Regions from separate parts of the Streptomyces sp. NPDC000404 genome, predicted to be linked through region 1. Evidence: riboswitches for the same ligand, from Rfam matches in the RefSeq annotation. Region 1 holds a riboswitch; the other holds the start of a gene.
The links. A riboswitch is a leader RNA that binds a small molecule or an ion and turns the genes downstream of it on or off. The one in region 1 is predicted to bind cyclic di-AMP.
Positions count from the first base shown of each region.

Region 2: it holds a riboswitch for cyclic di-AMP, as region 1 does, so the genes downstream of both, ABT345_RS29055 (M23 family metallopeptidase) here and ABT345_RS18830 (C40 family peptidase) in region 1, are expected to answer to the same signal.

Region 1 is NZ_JBEPDN010000009.1:89,775-98,434, forward strand. It holds gene ABT345_RS18805 (PspC domain-containing protein) at 1-731, shown strand, start outside; gene ABT345_RS18810 (LuxR C-terminal-related transcriptional regulator) at 953-1,747, shown strand; gene ABT345_RS18815 (alpha/beta hydrolase) at 2,054-3,178, shown strand; gene ABT345_RS18820 (GNAT family N-acetyltransferase) at 3,216-3,944, opposite strand; gene ABT345_RS18825 (hypothetical protein) at 4,058-4,411, shown strand; gene ABT345_RS18830 (C40 family peptidase) at 4,541-5,704, opposite strand; cyclic di-AMP (ydaO/yuaA leader) riboswitch at 5,713-5,897, opposite strand; gene pcrA (DNA helicase PcrA) at 6,160-8,646, shown strand.
Region 2 is NZ_JBEPDN010000017.1:88,525-97,184, forward strand. It holds gene ABT345_RS29040 (bifunctional acetate--CoA ligase family protein/GNAT family N-acetyltransferase) at 1-1,487, opposite strand, end outside; gene ABT345_RS29045 (HPr family phosphocarrier protein) at 1,697-1,978, shown strand; gene ABT345_RS29050 (GntR family transcriptional regulator) at 2,286-2,981, opposite strand; gene ABT345_RS29055 (M23 family metallopeptidase) at 3,210-3,986, opposite strand; cyclic di-AMP (ydaO/yuaA leader) riboswitch at 4,000-4,156, opposite strand; gene ABT345_RS29060 (M16 family metallopeptidase) at 4,398-5,780, opposite strand; gene ABT345_RS29065 (M16 family metallopeptidase) at 5,819-7,156, opposite strand; gene ABT345_RS29070 (DNA gyrase/topoisomerase IV subunit A) at 7,451-8,660, shown strand, end outside.

The DNA.
Region 1 (8,660 bases):
GGGTGACCGGCATCGTGCTGCTCCAGGGCTCGGTGGGCCACCTCGGCTCGGTGCTCCAGGCCGCGCTCGCCGTCGTCGTCGGCATCGCCCTGCTCGCCGGCCCCTATCTCGTCCGCCTGATACAGGATCTGTCCGAGGAGCGGCTGATGCGCATCCGCGCCCAGGAGCGGGCCGAGGTCGCCGCCCACGTCCACGACTCCGTACTGCACACCCTCACCCTCATCCAGCGCAGCGCCGACGACTCCCGCGAGGTCGCCCGGCTCGCCCGTGCGCAGGAGCGGGAGCTGCGGGCCTGGCTGTACCGGCCCGAGGGCCGCACGAAGGAGGAGGACGAGGAGCCCGCGACCCTCGCCGATGCGGTGCGCACGGCGGCGGCCGAGGTCGAGGACCACCACGGCGTACCGATCGAGGTCGTGGTCGTCGGCGACTGCCCGCTGGACGAGGCGCTGGGCGCGCAGATGAAGGCCGCCCGCGAGGCGATGGTCAACGCCGCGAAGTACGGCGGCGACGGCGGGCCGGTGCAGGTGTTCGCCGAGGTGGAGGGCCGCACGGTCTTCGTCTCCGTGCGCGACCGCGGGCCGGGCTTCGATGTGGACGCCGTTCCCGACGACCGGATGGGCGTCCGCGAGTCCATCATCGGCCGGATGGAACGCAACGGCGGGACGGCCCGGCTGCGGTCCGTGCCCGGCGGCGGCACCGAGGTCGAGCTGGAGATGGAGCGGGCCGAATGACCGCGGCCCTCGTCCCTCCTCCCGCTCCGTTCCACCCACACCCGCAGCCCCCACGACCCTCCCCGCGAGTGCCCCGACGAGCACCCCCATGACCCGTACCGCGCCCGCCGGGCGCCGCATACACCGCGGCGGCGACACCGCCCGCCGCACCGCGCGATGATGACGACGCAGACCACGAGGGACGGACGGAAGAAATGAACAGCGACGGCGCACAGCAGGGCATGAGCGGCGACGACGCCCCCCTGAGCACACCGGTCGGCACCGGCACCCCGGCCCCCGGCACCACCGCGGCAGCCGACGGGCCCGCGACCCTGGGGCCGGTGGACGGTTCCCCGGCCGACGGGTCGGTGGAGGAGCGCACCGTACGGGTGGTGCTCGTCGACGACCACCGGATGTTCCGCACCGGTGTCCAGGCGGAGATCGGGGTGACGGAGCGGACCGGTGTCGAGGTGGTCGGCGAGGCGGCCGACGTCGATCAGGCGATCATGGTCATCACCGCCACCCGCCCCGAGGTCGTCCTCCTGGACGTCCATCTGCCCGGGGGCGGCGGCGTGGAGGTGCTGCGCCGCAGCATGACGCAGATGGCCGACCCGGAGCGGCCGGTCCGCTTCCTGGCGCTGTCGGTCTCCGACGCGGCCGAGGACGTCATCGGCGTCATCCGGGGCGGCGCGCGCGGTTACGTCACCAAGACGATCACCGGGAAGGACCTGGTCGACGCGATCTTCCGGGTGGCCGACGGCGACGCGGTGTTCTCGCCCCGGCTGGCCGGGTTCGTCCTCGACGCGTTCGCCTCGACGGACGCCCCGCCGGTGGACGAGGACCTGGACCGCCTCACCCAGCGGGAGCGCGAGGTCCTGCGGCTGATCGCCCGCGGCTATGCGTACAAGGAGATCGCCAAGCAGCTCTTCATCTCCGTCAAGACCGTGGAGTCCCATGTCTCCGCGGTGCTGCGCAAGCTCCAGCTCTCCAACCGCCACGAGCTGACCCGCTGGGCCGCCGCCCGCCGCCTGGTCTGACACCGGGCCGGGCGCGGGGGAAGGCCGGGCCCGGCGCGCCGCCGCAGGTGCCCCCGGGCCCGCCACCGCAGGGAACTCCGGCCCGCCGCCCGGGGAAATCCGGGGGAGATCCCGCCTCACCAGGGGCGGGGCCCGCGCACCCCGCCGAAGATCCGTCCGGCAAAAGGAGGAAAGAAGCCCGCGAAGAGGGGCAACCAGGACGTCGTGGAACACCGTCTAACGGCGAGGAAAGGCTCGCTGCCGTCGGCGCGGCCACCACCCCGCCGATCACGTACACGCCGTACACGTCCTGGAAGCGAGACCCCGATGAGCCTGACGGGCACGCCCTTCTTCCTCACCTCGCTTCTGCTGCTGGTCGTCGCGTTCGTCCTGCCGCTGGCGCTGTGGAGCCGGATAGCCGGGCCGCGCCTGGTGCGCGGCGCCGTACGGCTGGTGATGCTGCTGTTCGCGCAGGTCACCGCCATCACCGTGGTCTTCGTGCTGGTCAACAACGCCAACAACCTCTACGACACCTGGGACGACCTCCTCGGTACCGGCAGCCACATCGAGGCGGCCCACGACCTCGGGCCCGACGGGCTGGGCGGCCGCCAGATCTCCGCCGAGCCGCGCCGGGCCCAGTCGTTCCGGCCCGCCGACGATCCGGCGGTCGGCCCCGGTGTGCAGATGACGGACCTCGAAGGCCGCATCTCCGGCGTCAGCGGCGAGGTCTACGTCTGGCTGCCGCCGCAGTACCACGACCCGGCGTACCGCACCAAGAAGTTCCCGGTGGTCGAGCTGCTGCCCGGCTATCCCGGCTCGGCCAAGTCCTGGCTCGGCACGCTGGCGGCCGGCCGGCAGCTCCAGCCGCTGATGGAGAGCGGGGAGGTCGAGCCGTTCATCCTGGTCGCGCCGCGCACCAACATCTACCGGGGCGCCGACACGGGCTGCGTCAACATCCCCGGGAAGGTCAACGCCGACAGCTGGCTGACCGTCGACGTACGCCAGATGATCATCAACACCTTCCGGGCCGGGGACCGCGCCGACTCCTGGGCGCTGGCCGGTTACTCCGCCGGGGCGCACTGCGCCACGCGGCTCGCGCTGGCCCACCCCGACCGCTACCACGCGGCGGTCGGCATGTCCGGGTACAACGACCCGGCGGGTGAGCGCACCTCGCTCGCCGGCAAGGACCCCAAGCTGCGGATCGAGAGCAACCCGCTGCACGAACTGCGCGAGGCCAACCTGGCCGGCCGCCCGCCGCACACCGCGCTCTTCCTCTCCGGCGCCTCCGGCGACGGCTACGAAGCGGGCCTCGGACTGCAGCGAGAGGCCCGGCGCCCCACGACGGTGACCGTGCAGCGGATCGGCAAGGACGCTGGCGGCCACACGAGCGCGGTCTGGCGCGAGCAGGTCCCCGAGGTCTTCCGGTGGCTGAGCCGGCAGGTCAGGGGCTGACGAGCCGGGCCGGCGGACAGCTCACACCCGCGCCGCCTCACCCCTCGCGCACCACCGCCGTGACCGGGGAGCGCAGCTGCCACCCCAGGGCCTCGTACAGCTTCCGGCCGGGCGGGCTGGCGACGAGTACGCCTTCGAGGGCGCCCCGCCGGACGGCGGTGGTGGTGAGCACCGCCATCACCAGGCGGCCCAGGCCCCGGCGGAGGTGTTCCGGTTCGGTGCCGATCATGTCGTAGACGGCGGACACCGGGGCACCGCCCGTGCCGCCGGTGAGCGCGGTCCGGCCGCTCGCGGCGGGCCGGTCGGCGGCCGTCGGTCCGTTGGTGGCCCACACCCGGACGTCCGTGATCCCGTCGCACTCCTCGGTGACGAGGCGGTAGCCGGGCGGCACCGCGGTGACCAGGGGAGATGGCGGCAGCGGGGCGGTCATGAGGTACTGCGGTTCGTCGTACCGCCAGCCCGCGCGGAGCAGCGGCGCGACCCGGTCGCGGGGCGCGCAGATCTTGAGCCAGATGTCCGGCGCCGTCACCGTGCGGGCCAGCTCGCGCACCACCGCGGGGTCGGCATCCGGGAGGACGTACCGTGCGGCCTCCCGCGGGCGGCCGACCTCGATGCGGAAGCCGCCGGGGACGATCTGCGGCACCGGCGTCGTGCGCGCCCGCGCCCACCCATACGCCCAGACCCCGACGACCCGTACGAGACCGGCCCGGTCGGCGGTACCGACCGGACCCCGTGCAGTGGCGCACCCGCCGTTCCCCAGCTCCATGCGCCGCAGCCTAGGACCGGCCGCCACGGCGCGGACAGGACACGAACAGGCCAGAAACAGCTACCGCCAGGCCCCCCGAAGGCGGTATGGGGGAGACCGTTACGATCCGTCGTATGGACGTAGTAATCAATGTCTTCGTCGGCCTGCACATCATCGGTATCGCCTCCCTGCTGGGAGGCTTTCTCACGCAGATGAAGGCGATGAGCGCGGGCACCGCCCGGTTCGTGCCGGCGATGCTGCACGGTGCGCTGACGATGCTGGTCACCGGCATCGCGCTGGTCGGCCTGAACCAGGCCCAGGGCAGCTCGGTCGACAACATCAAGATCGGCATCAAGCTCGCCGTACTGGTCGTCATCCTGGGGCTGGTCTACGTCAAGCGGGACGAGGAGAGCATCGCCAAGCCGCTGTTCGGCACGGTCGGCCTGCTCACCGTGGTCAACATCTTCATCGCGGTGCTCTGGACCTGAGTCCGAGCGGGGCGCGCGGCCATCTCCCCGCGCCCCCGGCACACCCCGCGTACGCCGCCGGCCCGGCCCCTCGTCGAAGGGGCCGGGCCGGAGCGTTTCCCAGGAGACCGCGGCGGCTCCCGGAGGGCGTCACGCCGGGCGGACGCTGCCGTAGATCGGCATGTAGTAGATCGACTCGATGCGCACGCTGGCGCCCGGCTTCGGGGCGTGGATCATCTTGCCGTCGCCGATGTACATCCCGACGTGGCTGATGTCGTCGTAGAAGAACACCAGGTCACCGGGGGCGAGATCCTTGGTGGCGACCCGCTGGCCGACCTTGACCTGGTCCCAGGTCGTCCGCGGCAGGCTCACCCCGGCCGCCTTCCACGCGGCCTGCGTCAGCCCGGAGCAGTCGTAGGAGTTCGGCCCGGTGGCGCCCCAGACGTACGGCTTGCCCATCTGGGCGCGGGCGAACGCGAGCGCCTTCTCGGCCTTCGTACGGTACGAGCCGTCGGCCGTTCCGCCGCCCTGGCCGGGGTCGGGCGTACCGGGGTCGGTCGTGCCCGTACCGGGGGAGCCGGCGTCCGAGCCGCCACCGGGCTGCTGCTCGCGCTGCTTGCGCGCCTCCTCCTCGGCCTTGCGCCGGGCCGCCTCCTCCTTCTGGCGCTCCAGCTCCGCCAGGCGCGCCTTCTCCTGGGCGGTCAGTTCGGAGAGCAGCTGCCGGGCCTCGGCCAGCTTGCCCTGGACCGTCCGCTTGGAGCCGGCCAGCTCGGACTGCGACTCCTGGAGGCGGTCCAGGCTGCGGGTCGCCTCGGCCCGCTGGTGGGCTGCGGCGGCCTGCTGCTCCTGGTAGGCGTCGACGGCCTGCTGCTGCCGCCCGGTCAGCCGCTCCATCAGGTGGCTGCGGTCGGCGAACTGCTGCGGGTCCTTGGAGAACATCAGCTGGGCGGTCGGGTTCATGCCGCCGCCGCGGTACTGCGCGGCGGCGAAGGTGCCCAGCTCGCGGCGGGCCTCGTTGAGCTTGCCGGTGCGGCGGGCCGCGGCGTCCTGGAGGTCGCTGACCTCCGCCCGCCGCGCGTCGACGCGCTCCTTGACGGCGTTGTACTTCTGGGTCGCGACCTCGGCCTGGCGGTAGAGGGTGTCGACCTTCTTCTTGACCTCTTCGACGGTCGGCTTCGGGGAGCGGGGGGACGCCTCGGCCGACTGCGAGAGCAGGGTGACCGTGGCGAGCGCCGCGGTCGTCAGACCGGCGGCCGTCCGGCGGCTGCCGGGCGAGGTGAGAACGCGGGTACGCGGCTTGCGGTGCGACGGCAAGGCCGGCGACTCCTTCCGTGGACCGCCTACCGGGTTAGCTGTCGGGTTCGGGCGGTGTCGCAGACGGAAGGCTTGCCCTACGGTCCGTACGTCCGCACATGTGCGGCGGTACCGACCGATTCACCCCGGTGGTGCTGGTGGGTCCCCGGCTCCGGGTGCCGTGGGGCAGGGCCGGACTCGGCGGAGGCGGCCCGTGCGGACGCTGTCGTCCACGGGATGCGGGCAGCCCGAGCGTGAACCTAGCCAACTCGTGTGGCTCCTGTGAAGGCAGATGTTCGATTTGCCCGAAACCTTTTCGTGACCTGTGTGCATGAGGTGACGTTCCTGTGGGCAGGGCGGGGCTTCTGCGTGAAATGCCGGGTTCGCGGGGCGGAGGGGAGCGGAACGCCCGGACTTCCGGCCTTTCCCCGGCTCCGGCCCCGACTGTCAGTGGGGCGGCCTAGACTCGGTGGGCGATGAGCAGCCTCTTTGACGACAGCTTCCTGGCGGACCTCGCCCCCAAGGACGAGGAGCCCCCGCCGCCCCCCGAGGACGAGCACGGCCCGGCCCCGGAGGAGGTCCCGCACGACCTCTTCAGCGGGAAGTTCGACGCCCCCGTGCCCCGGGACGCGCACTACCGCGACGGCGCCGCCCGCCCCGCCGTCGATCCGGCCGCGCTCCTGGAGGGGCTCAACGACGCCCAGAAGGCCGCCGTGGTGCACTCCGGCGGCCCGCTGCTGATCGTCGCCGGAGCCGGTTCCGGCAAGACCCGGGTGCTCACCCACCGCATCGCGCATCTGCTCGCCGCCCGCGGCGTGCACCCCGGCCAGATCCTCGCGATCACCTTCACCAACAAGGCCGCCGGTGAGATGAAGGAGCGCGTCGAGGAGCTGGTCGGCCCGCGGGCCAACGCCATGTGGGTCTCCACCTTCCACAGCGCCTGCGTCCGCATCCTGCGCCGCGAGTCCAAGCACCTCGGCTTCACCTCGTCGTTCTCGATCTACGACGCCGCCGACTCCAAGCGCCTGATGGCCCTGGTCTGCCGCGATCTCGATCTTGACCCCAAGCGGTTCCCGCCCAAGTCCTTCAGCGCCAAGGTCTCCAACCTCAAGAACGAGCTCATCGACGAGGAGACCTTCGCCGGGCAGGCGGCCGACGGCTTCGAGAAGACCCTGGCCCAGGCGTACGCGCTCTACCAGGCGCGGCTGCGCGAGGCCAACGCCCTGGACTTCGACGACATCATCATGACGACCGTCAACCTCCTCCAGGCGTTCCCGGACGTCGCGGCCCACTACCGCCGCCGCTTCCGCCACGTCATGGTCGACGAGTACCAGGACACCAACCACGCGCAGTACACCCTCGTCCGCGAGCTGGTCGGCCCGGCCGAATCCGCCGCCGAGCTGTGCGTCGTCGGCGACGCCGACCAGTCGATCTACGCCTTCCGCGGCGCCACGATCCGCAACATCCTCCAGTTCGAGGAGGACTACCCGGACGCCACGACGATCCTGCTGGAGCAGAACTACCGCTCCACGCAGACGATCCTCTCCGCCGCCAACGCCGTCATCGAGCGGAACGAGAACCGCCGCCCCAAGAACCTCTGGACCGAGGCCGGCGAGGGCCCCCGCATCACCGGGTACGTCGCCGACACCGAGCACGACGAGGCGCAGTTCGTCGCCGAGGAGATCGACCGCCTCACCGACGCCGGCGACGCCCGCGCCTCGGACGTCGCGATCTTCTACCGCACCAACGCCCAGTCCCGCGTCTTCGAGGAAATCCTTATCCGCGTCGGACTGCCCTACAAGGTCGTCGGCGGCGTCCGCTTCTACGAGCGCAAGGAGGTCCGCGACATCCTCGCGTACCTGCGCGTGCTCGCGAATCCGGAGGACACCGTCCCGCTCCGCCGGATCCTCAACGTCCCCAAGCGCGGCATCGGCGACCGCGCCGAGGCGATGATCGACGCCCTGTCGCTCCGCGAGAAGATCAGCTTCCCGCAGGCGCTGCGCCGCGTCGACGAGGCGTACGGCATGGCCGCCCGCTCGGCCAACGCCGTCCGGCGCTTCAACACCCTGATGGAAGAGCTGCGCACCATCGTCGAATCCGGCGCCGGCCCGGCCACCGTCCTGGAGGCGGTCCTGGAGCGCACGGGGTACCTCGCCGAGCTGCAGTCCTCCACCGACCCGCAGGACGAGACCCGGATCGAGAACCTCCAGGAACTCGCCGCCGTGGCCCTGGAGTTCGAGCAGGACCGCGTGGCCGGCCCCGCCGCGGCGGACGCGGACGCCGAGGAGCCGGTCTCCGGTGGCACCCTCGCCGACTTCCTGGAGCAGGTCGCGCTGGTCGCCGACTCCGACCAGATCCCCGACGAGGACGAGGACGGCAGCGGCGTCGTCACCCTCATGACCCTGCACACCGCCAAGGGCCTGGAGTTCCCGGTCGTCTTCCTCACCGGCATGGAGGACGGCGTCTTCCCGCACATGCGCGCCCTCGGCCAGACCAAGGAGCTGGAGGAGGAGCGCCGCCTCGCCTACGTCGGCATCACCCGAGCCCGCGAGCGCCTCTACCTCACCCGCTCCACGATGCGCAGCGCCTGGGGCCAGCCGTCGTACAACCCGCCGTCGCGGTTCCTGGAGGAGATCCCCGCGTCGTTCGTCGACTGGCGGCGCACCGGCCCGGCGACCCCGTCCGCGACGATGGGCGGCATGCGCTCCGGCGGTGGCGGCATCGGCTCCGGATTCGGTACGCCGCGGGCCAAGAGCGGGCCGAGCGGTTTCGCCACCCGGCGGAGCAACGACCGTCCGGTGGTGGCGCTCGCCGTCGGCGACCGCGTCACCCACGACAGCTTCGGCCTCGGCACGGTCACCGGCGTCAAGGGCAGCGGGGACAACGCCGAGGCGACGATCGACTTCGGCGGCGAGAAGCCCAAGCGGCTGCTGCTGCGGTACGCCCCGGTCGAGAAGCTGTGAAGCTGTGAAAAGGG
Region 2 (8,660 bases), on a different contig from region 1:
GTGACGGTGTCGACGCGGATGACCCCGGCCTGCCGCATCAGGGCGGCGACGGTGCTGTCCGGGATGCGGACGGTGGGCACCGTGTGGCCCAGGGGCGCGGTGCCGTGGTGGCGGGCGCCCTTGGCGACGACAACCGGTTTGACGGCGGCGGTGCGGCGGGCGAGGCGGGTGAACTTGCGGGGGTTGCCGATGGATTCGAGGTAGAGGATCGCGACGTCGGTGTCCGGATCGTCGTACCAGAACTGGAGCAGGTCGTTGCCGGAGGCGTCGGCGCGGTTGCCCGCGGAGACGAAGGTGGAGACGCCGGCGGGCGAGCCGTCCCCGGGGCCGCGCTCGTGCAACCCGCTGAGCAGGGCGATGCCGATCGCCCCGGACTGGGTGAAGAGCCCGATGCGGCCCCTGGCGGGCATCGCCGGTGCGAAGGAGGCGTTCAGCCGGACGTCGGGGGCGGTGTTGATCAGGCCGAAGGCGTTCGGGCCGATCAGCCGCATGCCGTACGAGCGGGTGCGGCGCAGCAGGGCGCGCTGGCGTTCGCGCCCCTCGGTGCCGGCCTCGGCGTATCCGGAGGAGAGGACCAGGACGCCCTGGACGCCGTGTTCCCCGCAGTCGTCGATCACCTCGGGGACGCGGTCGGCGGGGACGGCGATGACCGCGAGGTCGACCGGGCCGTCGATCTCCCGCAGGGAGCGGACGGCGGGCACGCCCTCGGGGTCGAGGCGGTCGGTCCCCTCGGGGAAGGCGTGGTTGACGGCGTGGACGCGGCCGGTGAAGCCGGAGTCGAGGAGATGGCGCAGGGCGGTGCGGCCGACGCCGCCGGGGGTGCGGCCGGTGCCGATGACGGCGACCGAGCCGGGGGCGAGGAGCCGCTGCATGGAGCGGGCCTCGGCGCGCTGCTCGCGGCCGCGCATCACGGCCATGGACTGCTCGGTCGGTTCGAGGTCGAATTCCAGCCGGACGACGCCGTCCTCGAAGGTGCGCTGCTGGGTGTACCCGGCGTCCGTGAACACCTTGATCATCTTGGTGTTGGCGGGCAGGACCTCGGCGGCGAACCGGCGGATGCCGCGCTCCCGGGCGACCGCGGCGATGTGCTCCAGCAGCGCGGAGGCGACGCCGCGGCCCTGGTGGGCGTCCTGCACCAGGAAGGCGACCTCCGCCTGGTCGTCCCCCGGATTCCTGGCCGGCAGGCCCCGGTCGTCGATCCGGTCGTAGCGGACGGTGGCGATGAACTCGCCGCCCACGGTGGCGGCGAGGCCGACCCGGTCGACGTAGTCGTGGTGGGTGAAGCGGTGCACGTCGCGGTCGGAGAGGCGGGGGTAGGGCGCGAAGAAGCGGTAGTACTTCGATTCGTCCGAGACCTGTTCGTAGAAGGAGACCAGGCGCTCGGCGTCGTCCGGGGTGATCGGTCGGATCCGGGCGGTGCCGCCGTCGCGCAGCACCACATCGGCTTCCCAGTGGCTCGGGTACGCATGATCCGGCTGCTGCTGCATGCGGACAGCGTACGACCGGGCACCGACAACCGGCTCGGTGTGCGCGGGACCGGGCGACGGCCGGTCGCCGGCGCCCCGGAGGGGGTGGCCGGGCGGTGTGTCCGGGCCGCCCGGACGTGGTGCGGAACACCGGCGGTGGGGCTTCCGGAGCACCGGGGACCGCGTGAGAGACTGGTCTAGACAACTGTGACGACTCGAAGGGCAACACCATGGCTGAGCGCCGCGTCAATGTCGGTTGGGCCGAGGGCCTGCACGCCCGTCCCGCCTCGATCTTCGTCCGTGCGGCCACCGCCGCGGGCGTTCCGGTGACGATCGCCAAGGCCGACGGCACCCCCGTGAACGCGGCCTCGATGCTCGCGGTGCTGGGCCTGGGCGCCCAGGGCGGCGAGGAGATCGTGCTCGCCTCGGACGCCGAGGGCGCGGAGGCCGCGCTGGAGCGCCTGGCGAAGCTCGTCGCCGAGGGGCTCGACGAGCTGCCGGAGACCGTCTGAGCCGGAACTTCGCCGCCTCCCCGCAGCCGGGGAAAGGCCCCGCCGCCACGACCGGAACCGGTCACCGCGGCGGGGCCTTTCGCGTTCCCCGCGGCGGAACGTCGCACACCGCGCTCCCGGAGCGGCACCACTCCCCCGCCCGCAATTCCCCACCCTCACGGGCGCCACACACCCGAATAAGTGAATACCCGGCCACGTGGTGCGGCAATTCCAGGATGGCGCGTTTTATCGGAACCCGATTCCGCAATTTCCCGTACGGGGCCGTAAGGATCCCGCCACGCGGCGGCCGCCCCGTATACCGCGTCCTCTAGGCAGAACGCGCGCGCCCGCTTCCGACGGGGCGCGGCGCCGTGCGTGCCGCGGCCGCCGAACGGTGCCGCGGGCGGTAGGCCGGGAGCGACCGCGCCACATGCGAGGCCATCAGGGCGCGCGCCGCCTCCGCGTCGCCCCGGGCCACCGCGTCCAGCACCGCGCCGTGGTCGTCCCAGGTCTCCGCGTACCGCGCCGGGCGCTCGACGACATACATCCACTCGATCTTCCGCCGCACCTGGGTCAGCAGCGCGGTCAGCCCCGGATTGCCCGCCGCCCGGGCCAGCGTCTCGTGGAACCAGCCGTCGAGCCGGGGCAGCTCACCCGGGCAGCCGCGGCGGGCGCGCTCCCGGCCGAGCCGCACCACGCCCCGTAAGACCTTCAGCTGCGCATCGGTGCGGCGGGCCGCCGCGCGGGCGGCGCCCATCGGCTCCAGGAGCGCGCGCAGATCCAGGAGATCGGCCGCCTCCTGCGCGGTGGGGGCGGCGACGCAGGCGCCCGCATGGCGCCGCGCGGTGACGAACCCCTCCGACTGCAGGGTCCGCAACGCCTCACGGACCGGCACCCGGGAGACGCCGTAGCGGGTGGCCAGAATGTCCTCGACGAGCCGGCTGCCGGGGATCAGCGTGCCGGAAACGATGTCGTCGCGAATCGCCGTGGAGATGCGCTGCACGGAAATCTCGCCTTGCGTCATCGCGGGCACCTCCACCGTCCTCCCCGGAAAACGCCGGTGCACGGCGCCTTTTCCGCGACCTTATTCGAACGGCGGTGGCGCCTTTACCGCCTTCACACATTCATGGAAATCTTTTGGTGAGCGCATTCCCGGCCGTCGGGAAATCCGGCCATCCGCCGTACGGCACCGGACACGCCGGAGCCCCGGGCCCCCTGTCGGGGCGGTCCGGGGCTCCGGGAAGCTGCAGGGTCAGACGTTGACGCCGTGCGCGCGCAGATAGGCGATCGGGTCGATGTCCGAGCCGTAGTCCGCGCCGGTGCGGGCCTCGAAGTGCAGGTGCGGGCCGGTGACGTTGCCGGTCGCGCCGGACAGCGCGATCTGCTGACCGGGCATCACCTGCTGGCCGACCGAGACACCGATCTGCGACAGGTGGCCGTACTGGGTGTACGTGCCGTCGTTCATCTTGATGACGATGTTGTTGCCGTACGCGCCGCCCCAGCCGGCCTCGACGACGGTGCCCGCACCGACGGCGTGCACGGTGGTGCCGGTGGCGGCGTGGAAGTCGATGCCGGTGTGGGTGCCGGAGGACCACAGGCCACTGGACGCCTGGTAGGCGGTCGAGACGTACGAGCCGGAGATCGGGGCGACGAAGGCGTTCAGGCGCCGGCGCTCCTCCTCGCGGGCGGCGCGGACCTCGGCCTCATGGCGCTTGTCGGCCACCGCCTTGGCGGCCTCGGCCTGCTTCACCGCGTCGGCCTCGGCCTTCGCCTTGGCCTCGGCCGTCTCGGCGACGGCCTGCTGCGCATCGGCCTGGGCCTGGACGCGCTCGGCGAGTTCGTCACCGAGGACGACGGCCCGCTGCAGACCCGTGTCGTGCGAGGCGCCGGAGGTGGCGGCCATCGCGGGAGAGGACACGGAGGCAACGACGCCGCTGGCGGCGAGACCGGCTATGCCGGCGATGTTGCGGGTCGTCCGGGCGCTGCGGCTCGGACGGCGGTGCTTCCCGGTGGCACGGGTGAACGCCATGTGCTGGCTCAGTCCTTTCCTTCCTTCTCGCCTACCGGGTTAGCTGACGGGTTCGGAGCAGGAAGGTCTCCTACGGGTTCCTCCGGAGAGGTACCCGATTCACCCCAGGGGACATGTGGGTCCCCGGCTCCCCTGGCTCGCGCCGTACGGGGACTCGGCGATGACTGTCCGGTGCCGCGGTTGCGGCGTGCTGCTGACGGACAGCGCGCATGACGCTAATCGCGGCAACTTTCAATCGGCAAACAGAAACGCGTTTTTGTGCGTTACGCCACACGTGGGCGACGGAACCGGAACCCTATAATCCGGGCACGAAAAGGGGACCCCGAGGGCCTTTTCCCCCTCGGGATCCCCTTTGTCCTACCGCATCCGTCCGCGGGACGGCCCGGCCGGGGCCATCGCCCCTACGGTCCGTCAGCCGCTGACGACCGTCACCTCGCCGATGCCCAGCGCCCGGACCGGCTCGGCGATCTGCGCCGCGTCACCGACCAGCACCGTCACCAGCCGGTCGGCCGGGAACGCGCTGACCACGGCGGCGGTCGCCTCGACCGTGCCGGTCTCGGCCAACCGCGCGTACAGCTGCGCCTGGTAGTCGTCCGGCAGATGCTGCTCCACCTGGTCGGCGAGGGTGCCCGCGACCGCTGCCGCCGTCTCGTACTTCAGCGGCGCGACACCGACGAGGTTCTGCACCGCGACGTCCCGCTCGGCGTCCGTCAGCCCCTCCGCCGCGAGGGTGCGCAGCACCTTCCACAGGTCATCGAGGGCCGGGCCGGTGGACTCGGTGTCGACCGAACCGCTGATCGCCAGCATGGCGGCGCCGGTGGGCCCTCCGGGCGCGTCCGGCGCCGACGAGCGCAGCACCTGACCGAAGGCCCGCACGCCGTAGGTGTAGCCCTTCTCCTCGCGCAGCACCCGGTCCAGACGGGACGTCAGGGTGCCGCCCAGGCAGTACGTGCCGAGGACCTGCGCCGGCCACTGGCGGTCGTGGCGGTCGGCGCCGATCCGCCCGATGAGCAACTGCGTCTGCACCGCGCCGGGGCGGTCGACGATCACGACGCGGCCGGTGTCGTCCGCGGTGATCGGCGTGACGGCGACCGGCTCGGCGGCCGACCCCTGCCAGGCGCCCAGCGTGTCGGCGAGCGCCGCGTCCACGTCGATGCCGATGAAGTCACCGACGATCACGACGGTGGCCGCCGCGGGCCGCACATGCGCCGCGTAGAACGCCCGGACGGCCGCCGCGTCGATCCGCCCGACGGTCTCCTCGGTGCCCTGGCGGGGCCGCGAGATCCGCGCCGACGCGGGGAACAGCTCCTTGTACAGCGCCATCGCGGCGCGGCGCCCCGGGTTGGCCAGCTCGTGCGGGATCTCGTCGAGACGGTTGCGCACCAGACGCTCCACCTCGCCCTCGGGGAAGGCGGGGGCGCGCAGCGCGTCGGCGAGCAGCCCCAGGGCGCGCGACAGCCGGGAGGCCGGAACCTCCAGAGAGACGCGCACCCCGGAGTGGTCGGCGTGCGCGTCCAACGTGGCGCCGCAGCGCTCCAGTTCGGCGGCGAACTCCTCGGCGTCGTGCCGGTCGGTGCCCTCCGACAGCGCCCGCGCCATGATCGTGGCGACGCCGTCCAGGCCCTCCGGCTCGGACTCCAGCGGCGCGACGATGTCGACCTCGACGGCGACGACCTGCTGGCCGGGGCGGTGGCTGCGCAGCACCGTCAGGCCGTTGGGCAGCGCACCGCGCTCGGGCGCCGGGAAGGCCCACGGCCTGGGCGCCCCGCCGCGGGGCTGCGGGTGGAAGGTCATCTCGCTCATGGCCAGGTCCTCGCGGGTGGTGGCGTCGCTCACCGGTCCGCCTCCTCGTCGTTGTCGGCGCTGTCGTCGGCGGCGGTCGGCTCGTACACCAGCACCGCGCGGTTGTCGGGGCGCAGCCGGGCCTGGGCGACGGCCTGCACCTCCTCGGGCGTGATGTCCAGAACACGCCCCACGGCGGACAGCGCCAGCTGCGGGTCGCCGAACAGGACGGCGTAGCGGCACAGTTCGTCGGCGCGGCCGCTGACCGTCGCGAGGCGGTCCAGCCACTCGCGCTCCAGCTGGGCCTGCGCCCGCTCCATCTCCTCCGGGGTCGGCCCCTCGGCGGCGAACCGGGCCAGCTCCTCGTCGACGGCGCTCTCGATGTCCGCGACCTCCACGCCGCCGGACGTCTTGACGTCCAGCCAGCCCAGGGACGGCGCACCGGCCAGCCGGAGCAGGCCGAACCCGGCGGCGACGGCGCTGCGGTCGCGGCGCACCAGGCGGTTGTAGAGGCGCGAGGACTCGCCGCCGCCCAGGACGGTCAGCGCGAGATCGGCGGCGTCCGCCTCCCGGGTGCCGTCGTGCGGCAGGCGGTAGGCGGCCATCAGGGCACGCGAGGGCACGTCCTCCGCGACGACCTCCCGCAGCTGGCCGCCCATGGTGTCGGGCAGCTCACCGCTGCGCGGCGGCTGCTTGCCGTCGTGCGAGGGGATCGACCCGAAGTACTTCTCGACCCAGGCGAGGGTCTGCTCGGGGTCGATGTCGCCGACCACCGACAGGACGGCGTTGTTGGGCGCGTAATAGGTGCGGAAGAACGCCCGCGCGTCCTCCAGGGACGCCGCGTCCAGGTCGGCCATCGACCCGATGGGCGTGTGGTGGTACGGGTGGCCCTCCGGGTACGCCATGGCCGTCAGCTTCTCGAAGGCCGTGCCGTAGGGGACGTTGTCGTACCGCTGGCGGCGTTCGTTCTTGACGACGTCGCGCTGGTTCTCCAGCGACTCGTCGTCGAGCGCCGTCAGGAGGGAGCCCATGCGGTCCGCCTCCAGCCAGAGCGCCAGCTCCAGCTCGTGGGCGGGCATGGTCTCGAAGTAGTTGGTGCGCTCGAAGCTCGTGGTGCCGTTCAGCGAGCCGCCGGCGCCCTGCACCAGCTCGAAGTGGCCGTTCCCCTTGACCTGCGCGGACCCCTGGAACATCAGGTGCTCGAAGAGGTGGGCCAGACCCGTGCGGCCCTTGACCTCGTGGCGGGAGCCGACGTCGTACCAGAGGCAGACCGCCGCCACCGGTGTCAGAGGGTCTACCGAGAGCACCACGCGCAGGCCGTTGGCCAGCCGGTGCTCGGTCGCTGTCAGGCCGCCGGAGCCGGCTTTTTCTGTGGCCGTGTGACCCATGGGCATGTACGTCCCTTCGATCCGCTTGCGAAGAAGTTCTGTCACTGTATGCAACCGCGTCGGCATCTGGCGAAGTTCCCGCCCGACCGCCCCCGTATGAGCGTCGGGAGACGCGCCACGGCCCCGTGGAGGGGAGTCGCGTCCGGCGTTGTCGGTGGGGCGGTCCACAATGGTCCGCGTCGGAGTCAGCAGACTCACCGGTCGATCCCCCGCCGGTCGGACCGGCAGCTGTTCACCAACGGCTGGTCGACCCACACATCGGCAGTAGACGCAGCAGAAGGAGCCGCAGCCGCGATGGCCCGCCGCAGCACGAAGACCCCGCCGCCGGACGACTTCGAGGAGAGGATCCTCGACATCGACGTCGTCGACGAGATGCAGGGTTCCTTCCTCGAGTACGCGTATTCGGTCATCTACTCCCGCGCCCTGCCGGACGCCCGGGACGGCATGAAGCCCGTGCAGCGCCGCATCCTCTACCAGATGAACGAGATGGGCCTGCGCCCCGACCGCGGCTACGTCAAGTGCGCCCGCGTCGTCGGCGAGGTCATGGGCAAGCTCCACCCCCACGGCGACGCCTCGATCTACGACGCCCTGGTACGCATGGCGCAGCCCTTCTCGATGCGGCTGCCCCTGGTGGACGGCCACGGCAACTTCGGCTCGCTCGGCAATGACGACCCGCCCGCCGCGATGCGGTACACCGAGTGCCGGATGGCGTCCCCGTCGTCCCTGATGACGGAGTCGATCGACGAGGACACCGTCGACTTCACGCCGAACTACGACGGCCAGGAGCAGGAGCCGGTCACCCTCCCCGCCGCATACCCGAACCTGCTGGTCAACGGCGCTTCCGGGATCGCTGTCGGTATGGCGACGAACATGCCGCCGCACAACCTCGGCGAGGTCATCGCCGCCGCGCGCCACCTCATCAAGCACCCCAACGCCGACCTCGAGACGCTGATGCGGTTCGTGCCGGGTCCCGATCTGCCCACCGGTGGCCGGATCGTGGGGCTGGGCGGCGTGCGCGACGCGTACGAGAAGGGCCGCGGCACCTTCAAGATCCGCGCCACGGTCACGGTCGAGAACGTCACCGCGCGCCGCAAGGGCCTCGTCGTCACCGAACTGCCCTTCAGCGTCGGCCCCGAGAAGGTCATCTCGAAGATCAAGGACCTGGTCGGCTCCAAGAAGCTGCAGGGCATCGCCGACGTCAAGGACCTCACCGACCGCGAACACGGTCTGCGCCTGGTCATCGAGGTCAAGAACGGCTTCAACCCGGAAGCCGTCCTGGAGCAGCTCTACAAGCTGACGCCGATGGAGGAGTCCTTCGGCATCAACAACGTCGCCCTCGTCGACGGCCAGCCGCTCACCCTGGGCCTCAAGGAGCTGCTGGAGGTCTACGTCGACCACCGCTTCGAGGTCGTCCGGCGGCGCAGCGAGTTCCGCCGTGGCAAGCGCCGCGACCGGCTCCACCTGGTGGAGGGCCTGCTCACCGCGCTTGTCGACATCGACGAGG